4 regions of the Paenibacillus sp. FSL R10-2778 genome follow, and region 3 is predicted to be linked to each of the others. Evidence: riboswitches for the same ligand, from Rfam matches in the RefSeq annotation. Region 3 holds a riboswitch; each other region holds the start of a gene.
What was found. A riboswitch is a leader RNA that binds a small molecule or an ion and turns the genes downstream of it on or off. The one in region 3 is predicted to bind thiamine pyrophosphate.

Region 1 (3,134 bases), 3.3 Mb from region 3:
GGATATTATGAGAGATCTTCATACTGCAAAATTTCGGCCCGCACATGGAACAGAAATGAGCTGTTTTAGCGCCTTCCGCAGGCAATGTCTCATCATGATATTCGAGCGCTCGCTCAGGATCTAACGATAAATGAAATTGATCACGCCAACGAAATTCAAAACGGGCTTTCGAAAGAGCATTATCCCGGTCTTGTGCTCCTTTATGCCCTTTCGCCAAATCTGCGGCATGAGCCGCTATTTTATAAGTAATGACCCCTATACGTACATCTTCCTTATTAGGCAGGCCAAGATGTTCCTTCGGAGTTACGTAACATAACATAGCTGTACCGAACCAACCAATCATCGCTGCACCTATAGCAGAGGTAATATGATCATAACCAGGCGCAATATCTGTAGTCAGTGGACCTAATGTATAAAAAGGGGCTTCGTTACAAGTTTCAAGTTGCTTATCCATATTCTCTTTAATCAAGTGCATCGGCACATGTCCTGGACCCTCTACCATCACCTGTACATCATGACTCCAAGCTATAGCTGTTAATTCACCTAACGTCTCTAACTCGGCAAATTGTGCTTCATCATTCGCATCAGCAATCGAACCCGGACGTAATCCATCGCCTAGGGAAAAAGAAACATCGTACAGCTTCATGATTTCACATATCTCTTCAAAATGTGTATATAAAAAGTTCTCTTGATGATGCGCAAGACACCATGCCGCCATGATGGAGCCACCTCTTGAAACAATGCCTGTCATACGTTGTACCGTCAACGGGATATAACGAAGCAGAACCCCCGCATGAATGGTAAAATAATCAACCCCTTGCTCCGCTTGCTCAATGAGCGTATCACGGTACACTTCCCATGTTAAATCTTCCGCTTTCCCATTCACTTTTTCCAACGCTTGATAGATAGGCACCGTTCCAATAGGAACAGGAGAATTACGGATGATCCACTCGCGTGTCGTATGGATGTTTTTACCTGTGGAGAGATCCATTATATTATCTGCACCCCAGCGGGTGGCCCATCTCATCTTCTCTACCTCTTCTTCTATGGATGAGGATACTGCGGAATTTCCTATATTGGCATTGATCTTCACTAAAAAATTGCGTCCAATAATCATTGGTTCACTCTCTGGATGATTGATATTCGCTGGAATGATGGCGCGGCCGCGGGCTACTTCATCTCTTACAAATTCCGGTGTCACATTCTCACGAATCGCAACGTATTCCATTTCCGAAGTAATAATCCCTTTGCGTGCATAATGCATTTGAGAGACATTACGCCCCTTTTTCGCTCGCAAAGGTTTTCTATGGAGCGCTGGAAACACTTCCGCCACAGCTTTTCCCGTTGCATTCCCGTTATCTTCAGGCTTCACGGTTCTTCCTTCGTACGCTTCCGCATCCCCTCGTTCCTCAATCCAGCTTAGACGATTGGGCTCTAACCCCTGACGAATATCAGTATGAATATTAGCATCCGTATAAGCCCCGCTTGTGTCATAGACATGAATTGGAGCATTCTCCTCTTCGCCGTCTATGCCCGCAGTTGGACTAAGTGAGATCTCCCGCATAGGCACCTGAATATCAGGCCGTGAACCCTTTACATACACTTTTTGACTTGCTGGAAAAGCTGATAGATTGATTGGATCGTTGTTCAATTCGCTTGTCATCTCAATTCCTCCTATAAGGTGATTTGATCAAGCGGAGACGGTCTACTCCCCACACATAGAAAAGGCCACATCTGTATAAGATGCGGCCTTAGAGTAGACAAATAGAAATAGAGCTCCATTTCCTCCGCTGGCATTATCCAGATCAGGTTTGACGGTCGATAGTTATAACTATCCTCTCAGCCTGGTTCCACCAAGCTCCCGTGACTATATAATTGCTACTTCAAAGTATAACCGAAAAGAGAGAATTATCCAAATCTACTCAAATGTGAGATCAATGTATACGTTAGTTTAACACCAATACCCCAAATCCTTCCAGAAGCACCTCGCCCGACAATGTTGTGCCGCTCAGTAAATCTGTTTTGGTCTCATGAAGATGGATCGTGACAGGAGTCTCACTATAATTAAGCAAAAAAGCATAACTGGAAGAAGCTCCGGTACGGACTTGCAGCTCTACCTCTTCTGGGAGCTCCAGCCAATCTGCTGGCGATTGTAGATCAATTAAATTTATGATCTCAGCCGCTGCCTGTTCATTAAATACGGCTCCGTAATACCAAACCTCACCCTTGCCGCGACGATTTCTAGTTACCGCCGGTTTTCCCGCATAATAATCAGAGGCGTAAACCGCCATCACTTCAACCGAAGCTTCCTCTATTTTGAGAATATCATTAAAGTCATCTGCTCCTGTAACGACTTCGGTCACGCCCGACCAGCTAATTGTTGTTGGCTGACGACTGCCCTTAACCATTGTGAATTCTTCAACTGTGATCCCGCATAGATCCTTAGCAGCACCTGGGAAAGGACGCATATAACATTGTCCGCGCTCATCCTTATAGCCGGTTCTACAGCCGAAGATCAGTTTGCCGCCTTGCTGAACATATTCATCCAGCAGTGCTGCTGTCTCATCTGTCATAATCGCTGGGTGAGGATAGATAAGCACGTCGTACCTTGCAAGCTCCTCCAGCGTTGTTTTTTTGCGTAAATAGAGTACGTCATTCGGGATATGCTTCCGCTGAAGCGCCTTGTACCACTCCTTATTGCTCTTCCACATAAACGGGCCATGCCAAACATCGTATTCTCCATCCCACTCATTGTCATAATCACGAACAATAGCAATGTTAGCCTGATTACGAGTACCGACAAACGCATGACCTGCTGCTGCCAGCTCCTGACCGATCTGCCCCGCTTCCCGCACTCTCCGGTTAGGCTGATTATGATAGTCATTGATTCCATGCCAATAAATTTCATTGCCCATCGTAGCTGTCCGCCAGCGGAAATATAACACCATATCTGCTCCATGAGCGATCGACTGATAAGTCCATAACCGCATCTGCCCGGGCTTTGGAGAAGGCATATCCATCCGGTTCACCCAGCCACCCGGGCCCGACTGCTGCTCCATAATGCAGAAATTCGGGGATATCGAACGAACAACAGATAACGACAGTCCCCAGCCTCTATCATTCAGCGGATTCCG
Region 2 (3,134 bases), 2.4 Mb from region 3:
CGCCTCCTGCATCTGACGCACGACCTCCAGCAGCTCGCTAAGCTCACCTTCCATTGTGGTTTCCAGTGGATTCACTTGATGTTTAACACCGGATTTCTGAATGACCTCAATCGCTTTATCTACGTATGGGATGGAATCCTCATTGTTCGGAGTTTTTGGAATTACTTGAATGCTTAGTAGGGTGTTAGCCACAATAATCAATCCTCTCATTTTATAAGGTAAGTTCAAAAAGCCAACTTTGATAACGAAGTAATTCATTACAATTGTTGTTTACTCCGCCGGTAAAAAATCATTACTGAATGCACTAGCAGCATCCAGCGGTTTATCCAGCAACTTCAGATCATACATCCAGTCGCCGTAATTTTGCCAGACCTCGGTTTTTTGCTCGCCCCAGCGGGCAGCATCGTCCTTGTATTTTGGGCTAAGCCATTTTTGGCTAGCTAGGACAAGGTCGGCGTCCAGGTCAGGAACGGCCTTCGATAACATACCGGCAGCCTCTTCCGGATGATCTATGGCATATTGATAACCTTTTGATGTGGCTTTCATGAAGGCCTTCACCAGATCAGGATGATCTGCAATTTGCTTCTCACTCGTCGTCAGTACAGGCGTGTAATAATCGAGCTGCGGCGCATAATCCTTTAAGTACAGCATATCCAATGGCTCGCCACGTAACTCAGCCTCAACACCAGTCCAAGCGTAGAAAATCCAGGCGAAATCAATGTCACGTTTGACGGCGGTAAAATAATCAGCTTCACCGATACTGATCAGCTTCACCTTTTTCACATCGCCACCTTCAGGATCCATGATAGCTTTCATGGCTGCTTCTTCGGCCGGTGAGCCCCAGCCTCCGTAGGTTTTACCTTCAAAATCCTTTGGTGATTTAATATTGCGATCTACTGGAGCGGCGAATCCCGACGTATTATGCTGAATAATAGCTGCTATCGAGACAAGGGGTACGCCTTGTAGACGGGCTAGTGTTAATCCTTCTTGGGCGCTGATGCCAAATGCGGCTTCGCCAGAAGTAACCATAGTATCAGAACCCGCTGCGCCTGGCTGAACGATCTCGACGTCCAGACCTTCTTCAGCGTAGTAACCAAGATCCTTAGCTACGTATAGACCGGTATGATTTGTGTTCGGTGTCCAGTCGAGTGCGACTTTAACTTTGGTGAGCTCTTTTGGAGCATCCGTCCCAGCCGCAGCAGTTGGATCAGTAGCATTTGCTTTGTTTCCGGCTGTATTCCCATTGTTGCTGCCGCATCCGGCAATGGCAAGAATGAGTACACAGGTGAGGCACAACGTAAGTGCTTTTTTAAGGTGCATGTCTTCTTCTCTCCTTTAAGGTTACAAGAATCCCGTCTTCACAACATGAACCGTAAAGTGTAGTATGTACGTTTTTCTACATCTTTTAGTGATCTTACAAAAAAAGCGCCCCGAGTGATCGGGACGCTGGCTTGGCGCAAGGTTAGTTAAGGTCACAGGGACCAGAACCAATTGGCGATTCCTACGCTGGCATTATCCAGATCAGGTATAAGGGTCAGTATCTTGTGGGATACAATCTCAGCCGGCCAATTCCAGCACCCCTGGTTCTATGAAGTTAACGGGTATTTCTATGTGCAATATAAGTAAGCATAAGTTTTGTACCCATACTTTATATCTTATATTTCTCGCATACGGTGTATTATAGACGGCTGTACTCGGAATGTCTAGTAGTGCACTCCTGAATTTTTCCAATCCAGTAGTTTCTTTTTTGCTAGTCTAGGTCTTTATATTTCTTGCGGTGACGCCGTTTAAGCTCACTAACCAGTGCCCCTAGCGTGAGGACAACGCTGATCAGAATCCCGCTCATGATCACGAAGAGGGCAAGAAATTCAAAGGGAGAATAACCAATCATTTTACTCCATTGAATCTTTCCATCCAAATCGTCAATGACCTGATTCATGCCGTAAATCCCGCTTACTACCGTAAATACAGTGAGAATCATCAGCAGATTATCCCGTCGCTTGGACTGAAACTTATCCTGATACTGAAACAGGTCATTTAAGGTTTCTTTCACTTCCTCGAACAAAGCATCGTTTCCGTATACTTTACGCAGCTGAAGAAATATCTCCCGGCCCTGCGACTGGGAAATCAACTCCAAGAAGTAGAACTTAGCCGAGAACTTATTGATGGAGTAGATTAGATTGTCTATTTCCTCATAATCATGATTAATCCGAAGTCGGGAGTGCATATTGGCGAGCTTTAGCAGAACGATTTTGTGGAAAATATTGAGTAAAAATCCGTAATAATATTGCCCGTACATCTGGTTGGCTAGACTAACAGCAATCTCCTGTTCAGCGCGGGTCATGCAGCAAAAAGTCTGCTCATTCATCATATAATACGTGTCTGGACCCCAGCGATTATAGGAGTGTTCATGACAATAGTTCGCAATATACGCTGGATCGCTGGCACTGGCATAGGGCTTTCCGTTTAGATCAATTCCATCAAGCTGTGAGGCACGATAGCGCAGATTTACACTAATCTCATCAGAGCTTTCTTCATTCTGAAAGCCATAAAAAGCTTGCACCTGCATTCTTTCATCTACGAAAAAAGGAAGGGTCTCGAAATAAGCCCCATTGATATCCGATTGATCCAGATATGGCTCCAGTCCATCCACCAAATTTCGGAAGACAAAATCCTCTACCATCTCATAGGTCTGTTCCCCGCAATGAATATAAGTGTAATCATCCTGTATGAAGGTATTCTCTAGCGCACGGAAACGATCTGCGAATTCTAGGGCAATACTAAAGGGAATTGAATCCCCCTCCAGCTGGACACGTATCGTCACGAATCCAAGCTGAAAAGGACATATGAATATATCCGTCGAGAGAATTTTGAAAAATATAGATTGCTGCGGAATCTCCAGAATGCAGTCGAGATTATTTACTCTGGAAAAACGGCGAAACGAGTCGGCATCCTTCCTGCGTGGAAAAAGGACATGTGCAGCAAACGGTAAATAGGTGCGCTCCATTCGTTCATGGGAAACACAGTAGCCATCTCCGTAGTAGGCAGCTTCAAGCTCTTTATTATCCAGAAAAAAACGTGTGAAGCCGTCGTCCTGTAATTGCTGGATAAGCTGCTTAGAATCGCCCTTTTTT
Region 3 (3,134 bases):
TTAATCGCATCACTGACCGCATTCACCAGCTCATCATTGCCTTTCAGGAATACCGCAGCACTTTGTGAGCCTTCAGGAATCTCATCAACCACTTTAATTTTTGCATCTGGTTTTTGTTTTTTCAGATCCAGATAAGACAAGCCATCATTCACAGTTGCATCAATACGTCCCGAAGTCAGCAGATCCATCGCTTGATTGAAACCGTCCGTAGCTACGATTTCAGCACCGTTCTCACGAGCGATGTCGGATAAGTTACTGGTCAGGGATTGTCCGGCTTTTTTACCCTTTAGATCAGCAAAGGTCTTAATATCCTCATTGTTTTCGCTCACGATCAATACTGCCTTGGATACAATATAGGGTTCAGAGAAATCATATTTCACTTTGCGATCTTCGTTAATGGAAACTTCATTAAAAATGACATCAAACCGTTTCGCATCCATCCCAGCAAAAATACCATCCCACTGAGTTTCAAAAAATTCAGCTTCAACACCTAAACGTTTGGCTACTTCTTCGGCAATTTCCACGTCAAAACCCGTCAATTTCCCCGCAGTGTCATGATAAGTAAAAGGTGCATAAGTCCCTTCTGTACCTATCCGCAATTTGCCGCTGGCCTTCACAGCCTCCAAACTGTTTTGCGCTGAAGATGCTGCTCCACCATTCGTTCCAGCTGTTGGTTCAGCAGCCGTATTGGTATTCGAATTATTGCCGCAAGCCGCTACAAGAACCACGGTTAACGCCAATATAATAGTTAGACTCCATTTTTTCATTATTAAATCCCCTCTCTCTATCCAGTTTTTTTCCGGTAAATTGAATAGTACACTGCCATCACATGATCGTCAATACTTTTTTCCGATAATATACATCGGAATTGTAATATTAACTAGATTTCTACTTATATCTTACCCAATCTTGGATTAATCCTTCACTTCTTTCTCTCTTTACTTCTCAGAAAGATATGGTATATTTATAAACAAATTAATATGGACCTGTTATTTCACTAGGGGAGTCGGCCGACTGAGACGGAGCTTCAAGCTCCGGACCCTTGGAACCTGATCTGGATCATACCAGCGGAGGGAAGTGGAGCAGAATTTTCATCAAGCATGTTAAGTGTTATTATGCAGAATGAACTTTTTGACCCATTCATTTCCTCTGGAAATGGATGGGTCTTTATTTGTTTAGACGCTCCACAAAAATATTAGGAGGTTAGATCATCACGACCATTTTATCTATGCAAGGCCTAACCTACTCTTTTCCGGAAACTGAACAACCCCCTGTATTCGCAAATCTATCCATGGATATCAGGCAAGGGGAATTCGTCTCCGTAGTAGGTGCTAGCGGATGCGGGAAAAGCACATTTTTCAAAACGGTTGCCGGTTTACTCGAACCTACTCATGGAAAAATAAAACTCCCTACGCTCCCCTCAACCGCTAGTCGTTTAGGTCAGATCGCTTATATGCCTCAGCAGGATTTATTGCTGCCTTGGAGAACAGTGCTCGACAACTGCCTTTTGCCCTGGGAGATCAAGCCCAGATTTAGTAAACAGAAAACGATCACTCAGATTCGGGAAATGTTGGCCCGCTTCGGCTTAACAGATGTAGAGAAGGCTTATCCCCATGAACTTTCGGGAGGTATGAAACAGCGAGTAGCATTTCTGCGCACCTTAGTGGCTGGAGGCGGAAGTGGTCTTATGCTGCTGGATGAGCCCTTTGGCGCTCTCGATGCCATGACCAAACGTGAGATACACCGTTGGCTGTGGAGTTATGGGGTGAACTGAATCAGACGATTATGCTCATCACTCATGATCTGGAAGAAGCACTATTGCTCAGTGACCGGATTTATTTATTATCTGGCGGTGCGCACAGCGAATTACAGGAGATCATTGTCGATCTACCAAAACCAAGACATTATAAGATGAACTATGAACCCCGGTTTATAGCACTACGGGCAGAGTTGGAGCGAAGATTGCATGCAACCTATACCTTTTAAAAAACATCTAGACAACTATGCTCCCTTCCTTCTTCTGGTACTGCTCATTCTTGTAATCTGGGAGTCAGCTGTTCGCCTTCACTTGATTCCAGCCTTTATTCTCCCTGCACCTTCATCTATTGGCATCGCATTGATCGAGCACAGGCAATTGTTATTCGGACAACATTTATTAGCGACGTTGCAGGAGATACTGGTAGGTTTTGTCCTTTCTGTGGTTTGTGGTGTATTGCTGGGCATTGGAATGTTCCTGTTTCGCCCCGTAGAAAAGGCCATCTATCCCTTCCTTATCATTAGCCAGACGGTCCCATTAATTGCGCTATCCCCCATTTTTATTATGTGGTTCGGATATTCGCTGTGGAGCAAAGTGGCTGTGGTGTTTTTAACGGCTTTTTTTCCAGTCGTAGTGAGTACATATGATGGACTTCGTACAAGTGGCCAGACTTACAAGGACTTATTATTAACATTTGGTGCAAACCGCTGGCAGCTGCTTGTCAAAACCCAAATTCCACTGGCGTTGCCTGCTTTTTTCTCTGGCTTAAAGCTATCCATTGTATACTGCGTCATCGGAGCTACTATCGGGGAATGGCTCGGCGGCAGTAAAGGACTCGGTTACTTCAGCCGCAGAACGGCCGGAAATATGCAGAGCGATGAAATGTTCGCGGCTGTATTTCTGCTGTCCGCGCTTGGTGTTGTGCTTTTTCTGGCGATAGCTTTACTCGAACAATTATTTTTAAAGAAAAGAGGATCTAACCAATGAATCATTTAAAATCACCACAACGAGGACTTATTTCTGTATTTCTAGTATGCACACTTTTGCTCTTAAGCAGCTGCGGGAAGGCAGACAAGCTAAATAACAACTCCCAAACCGGTTCCTCCAATTCCGAAAATAAGCAGTCACACAAGCTGACGATTATGCTTGATTGGTATCCCAATGCCGTTCATTCCTTTCTATACGCTGCGCAACAGCAAGGTTTTTTCCAAGAGGAAGGTTTGGATGTCGAGATCAAAATGCCTGCGGACAGCAATGACGCCCTAAAGCTTGTAGCAGCAAATCAAATTGATCTAGCGCTCAGCTATCAGCCACAGGTGCTTATGGCACGCGGCGAGAAAATTCCTGTACGTTCGATTGCAGCTATCGTGCGGCATCC
Region 4 (3,134 bases), 700 kb from region 3:
TGTGTCTATTTGTATGCAGTGAATTCCTCTCCACTTACAGCAGTGTATCTCTCGCGGTTGTTTATTTCTACTTTCATTGTGGTAAGTAAGATTCGTAAAGCGATTTAAGAAAATGACAAACCCAGCGTATAAACGTGCATAGTTGTGCCATCCTAAGACGATCAGTTAACTATCAATTTGCTTAACGAGAGGAGATAGGGAAGATGTCAGGCAACAATAAACAAGCTACAAAAACCTTACCCCCACAGGAGCAGCATCATCAGCCAGGGATTGAGAGTGAAATGACGCCGCTGCCCAAATACGAGCCGGCAAATTATAAAGCAGCAGGTAAACTGCAAGACAAGGCGGCGTTAATTACCGGTGGAGACAGCGGAATTGGGCGTGCAGTTGCTGTGCTTTTTGCTAAAGAAGGCGCTGATGTGGTCATTTCATATCTTAATGAACACTCAGATGCAGAGGAAACTAAACGTCAGGTCGAGCAGGAAGGCCGCAAATGTATCCTAATTCCAGGTGATATCGGTGACGAGAAATTCTGTAAGGATCTTATTAAACAGACGGTGGAGGGCTTAGGAAAGCTTGATATTCTCATCAATAACGCGGCAGAGCAACATCCGCAAGCTAAGATCGAGGATATTACTTCCGAGCAGCTTGAGCGTACTTTCCGTACGAATATATTTGCGATGTTCTATTTAACAAAAGCAGCTATGCCTCATTTAAAAGCAGGATCTACAATTATAAATACAACTTCAATTACCGCTTATCGCGGAAGCCCGCAGCTGCTGGACTATTCATCAACTAAAGGAGCTATTCTTAGCTTCACACGATCCTTGTCCACGAATCTGGCAGAGAAGGGCATACGGGTAAACGGTGTTGCACCAGGTCCAATCTGGACACCGCTGATTCCCTCTACCTTTGATGCAAAACAGGTTAGCGAGTTTGGAGGTACACAGCCTATGAAACGGCCTGGACAACCAGAAGAGCTGGCACCAGCCTATGTATATCTGGCCTCTGACGATTCCAGTTATGTGACTGGACAGGTTATTCATGTAAATGGTGGCGAGGTAGTAAACGGTTAGATTAGAACAGCTAATGTGAATAAATGGGTGTATTTCAATAAAAAAATATGTTACTATAACCACGTTAGCATTTTAAAATTGTATATTTATGTCACTAGGGGTGCCGATTGGCTGAGACGGAATGGATTTCCGGACCCTTTGAACCTGATCTGGTTAAGACCAGCGTAGGGAAGTGGAGAACGAATTTCTGTTATCGGGCTATTTGTAGTGCCGTCTATATACAGATTCTGACTGCCTTCCTTACGGGGGCAGTTTTTTTGTTTTTTACTGACCTACAGGGAAGTGAGAGAGGAGATCGTGATGTTGCAAGCTGAGATCCATCTAATATCAGACGGCAAGCTACAGCTGAGACATTTTGTTGAACTAGCTGTCACGGTGCAGACATGGGTCGATTATATTCACCTGAGAGATAAGCAATGTCCTGCATGCGAACTGCTCGCTGCGGCACAGCAGCTGTTGGCTGCCGGTATGCCCGCTACCAAACTGATAATCAACGACCGGATCGATGTAGCCTTGGCAGCTGGTGCCGCGGGGGTTCAGTTGGCTTGGCACAGTCTGAGTCCGGTTACAGCCCGGCGAATTGCACCTCAGCTTCGGCTGGGGAGATCGGTTCATTCTCCGGAAGAAGCGGCGAATGCCTCAGAGCAGGGAGCTGATTATTGCTTGTTTGGTCATGTATTTCCCTCGGATAGCAAGTTAGGGCTGCCCGCACGTGGGTTAGAGCTGCTTGCAGAAACGGTGAAGACCAGCTCTATTCCTGTAATTGCGATTGGCGGAATTAGCCCCGCTAATGCGGCGCAGATCATCAGGAAAGGTGCGGCAGGAGTTGCTGTGATGTCCGGTATTTGTGGAGCGGATGATCCTTATGAGGCCGCCAAAGCTATTCATAAGGCGGTTCATTCATAGCCTGAAGGTAACAGCATGGGCGAAGGGGGTGATTCAGAATGAAGCTGTTGATTAACGGGAAATCCGCAGAGTGTTCTGGTGGTATTCAAACTATAGCTGATTTGATCAGTCTTCCTGAGTGGTCGGGTCGTCTGATGATCATTGAGCTGAATGGAGAAATTGTCAGTAAGGAGAATTATGAAAGTACTGCTCTGAGCGAGGATGATCGTTTGGAACTGGTGCACTTTGTTGGTGGGGGTTGAGATGGAGCGGTATAGAATTTTGAGAAATTTATAAGAACCAAAGGGAGGTAATTTCATGCATGACCCGTTACATATTGGCGGCATCGAATTAACCAGTAGATTATTTATCGGAACCGGAAAATATAGCCGGAATACGCTGATCCCCGAAGTGATTGCTAGCTCTGGTTCTCAGGTGATTACTGTAGCGCTTCGCCGAGTGGACCCGCAAGGTGGAGCAGAAAATATCATGAACCACATTCCCGGTCACATGACTCTTCTGCCTAATACCTCAGGAGCGCGTACAGCGGAAGAGGCAGTCCGTATTGCAAGATTAGCAAGAGCTGCGGGACTGGGGAACTGGGTCAAGATCGAAGTGATCAATGATCAGAAATACCTGCTTCCAGATAATCTGGAGACCATACGAGCTACAGAGATTTTAGCAGCGGAGGGTTTTGTAGTACTGCCTTATATGAGTCCGGACCTTTCGGCTGCTTTACGTCTGAGAGATGCCGGTGCTGCTGCTGTGATGCCGCTTGGTGCGCCGATCGGAACGAATCGCGGCCTGCGCACCAAGGAGCTTGTGCGTATTCTTATTGAAGAAGTGAATTTGCCGATTATTGTAGACGCCGGGATTGGCAAGCCCTCGGAAGCGGCGGAAGCAATGGAGATGGGGGCCGCTGCTGTTCTGCTTAATACGGCTATTGCAACGGCACGTAATCCGCTCGTCATGGCGGAAGCGTTCCGCGAGGCGATATCCGCTGGCCGCAAAGCTTATTTGGCAGGACTCGGTCCTGTAGAAGAAGTTGCTTTTGCTTCGTCACCGTTGACTGGATTTTTGAACTGAATTTGATAGGTCACGAAAGGAGGGAGGATTAGCATGAGCTTTTTTGACACACTGGCCCGCTTGGAGCAGTATCCTTATGAGCAGCTG

Region 1: linked by a shared signal. The riboswitch ahead of thiC (phosphomethylpyrimidine synthase ThiC) and the one ahead of NST40_RS12685 (ATP-binding cassette domain-containing protein) in region 3 are both predicted to bind thiamine pyrophosphate.
Region 2: linked by a shared signal. The riboswitch ahead of NST40_RS02155 (ABC transporter substrate-binding protein) and the one ahead of NST40_RS12685 (ATP-binding cassette domain-containing protein) in region 3 are both predicted to bind thiamine pyrophosphate.
Region 4: linked by a shared signal. The riboswitch ahead of NST40_RS09510 (thiamine phosphate synthase) and the one ahead of NST40_RS12685 (ATP-binding cassette domain-containing protein) in region 3 are both predicted to bind thiamine pyrophosphate.

What each region holds. Positions count from the first base shown of each region.
Region 1 is NZ_CP151956.1:6,179,645-6,182,778, forward strand. Features, by position in the region: gene thiC (phosphomethylpyrimidine synthase ThiC) at 1-1,663, opposite strand, end outside; TPP riboswitch at 1,767-1,875, opposite strand; gene NST40_RS27635 (beta-galactosidase) at 1,947-3,134, opposite strand, start outside.
Region 2 is NZ_CP151956.1:482,374-485,507, forward strand. Features, by position in the region: gene NST40_RS02150 (MTH1187 family thiamine-binding protein) at 1-192, opposite strand, end outside; gene NST40_RS02155 (ABC transporter substrate-binding protein) at 271-1,320, opposite strand; TPP riboswitch at 1,482-1,592, opposite strand; gene NST40_RS02160 (hypothetical protein) at 1,751-3,134, opposite strand, start outside.
Region 3 is NZ_CP151956.1:2,892,088-2,895,221, reverse strand. Features, by position in the region: gene NST40_RS12690 (amino acid ABC transporter substrate-binding protein) at 1-767, opposite strand, end outside; TPP riboswitch at 990-1,093, shown strand; gene NST40_RS12685 (ATP-binding cassette domain-containing protein) at 1,292-1,774, shown strand; gene NST40_RS12680 (hypothetical protein) at 1,747-1,986, shown strand; gene NST40_RS12675 (ABC transporter permease) at 1,967-2,743, shown strand; gene NST40_RS12670 (ABC transporter substrate-binding protein) at 2,740-3,134, shown strand, end outside.
Region 4 is NZ_CP151956.1:2,193,269-2,196,402, forward strand. Features, by position in the region: gene NST40_RS09505 (SDR family oxidoreductase) at 204-1,076, shown strand; TPP riboswitch at 1,163-1,264, shown strand; gene NST40_RS09510 (thiamine phosphate synthase) at 1,377-1,982, shown strand; gene thiS (sulfur carrier protein ThiS) at 2,021-2,224, shown strand; gene NST40_RS09520 (thiazole synthase) at 2,280-3,047, shown strand; gene thiH (2-iminoacetate synthase ThiH) at 3,081-3,134, shown strand, end outside.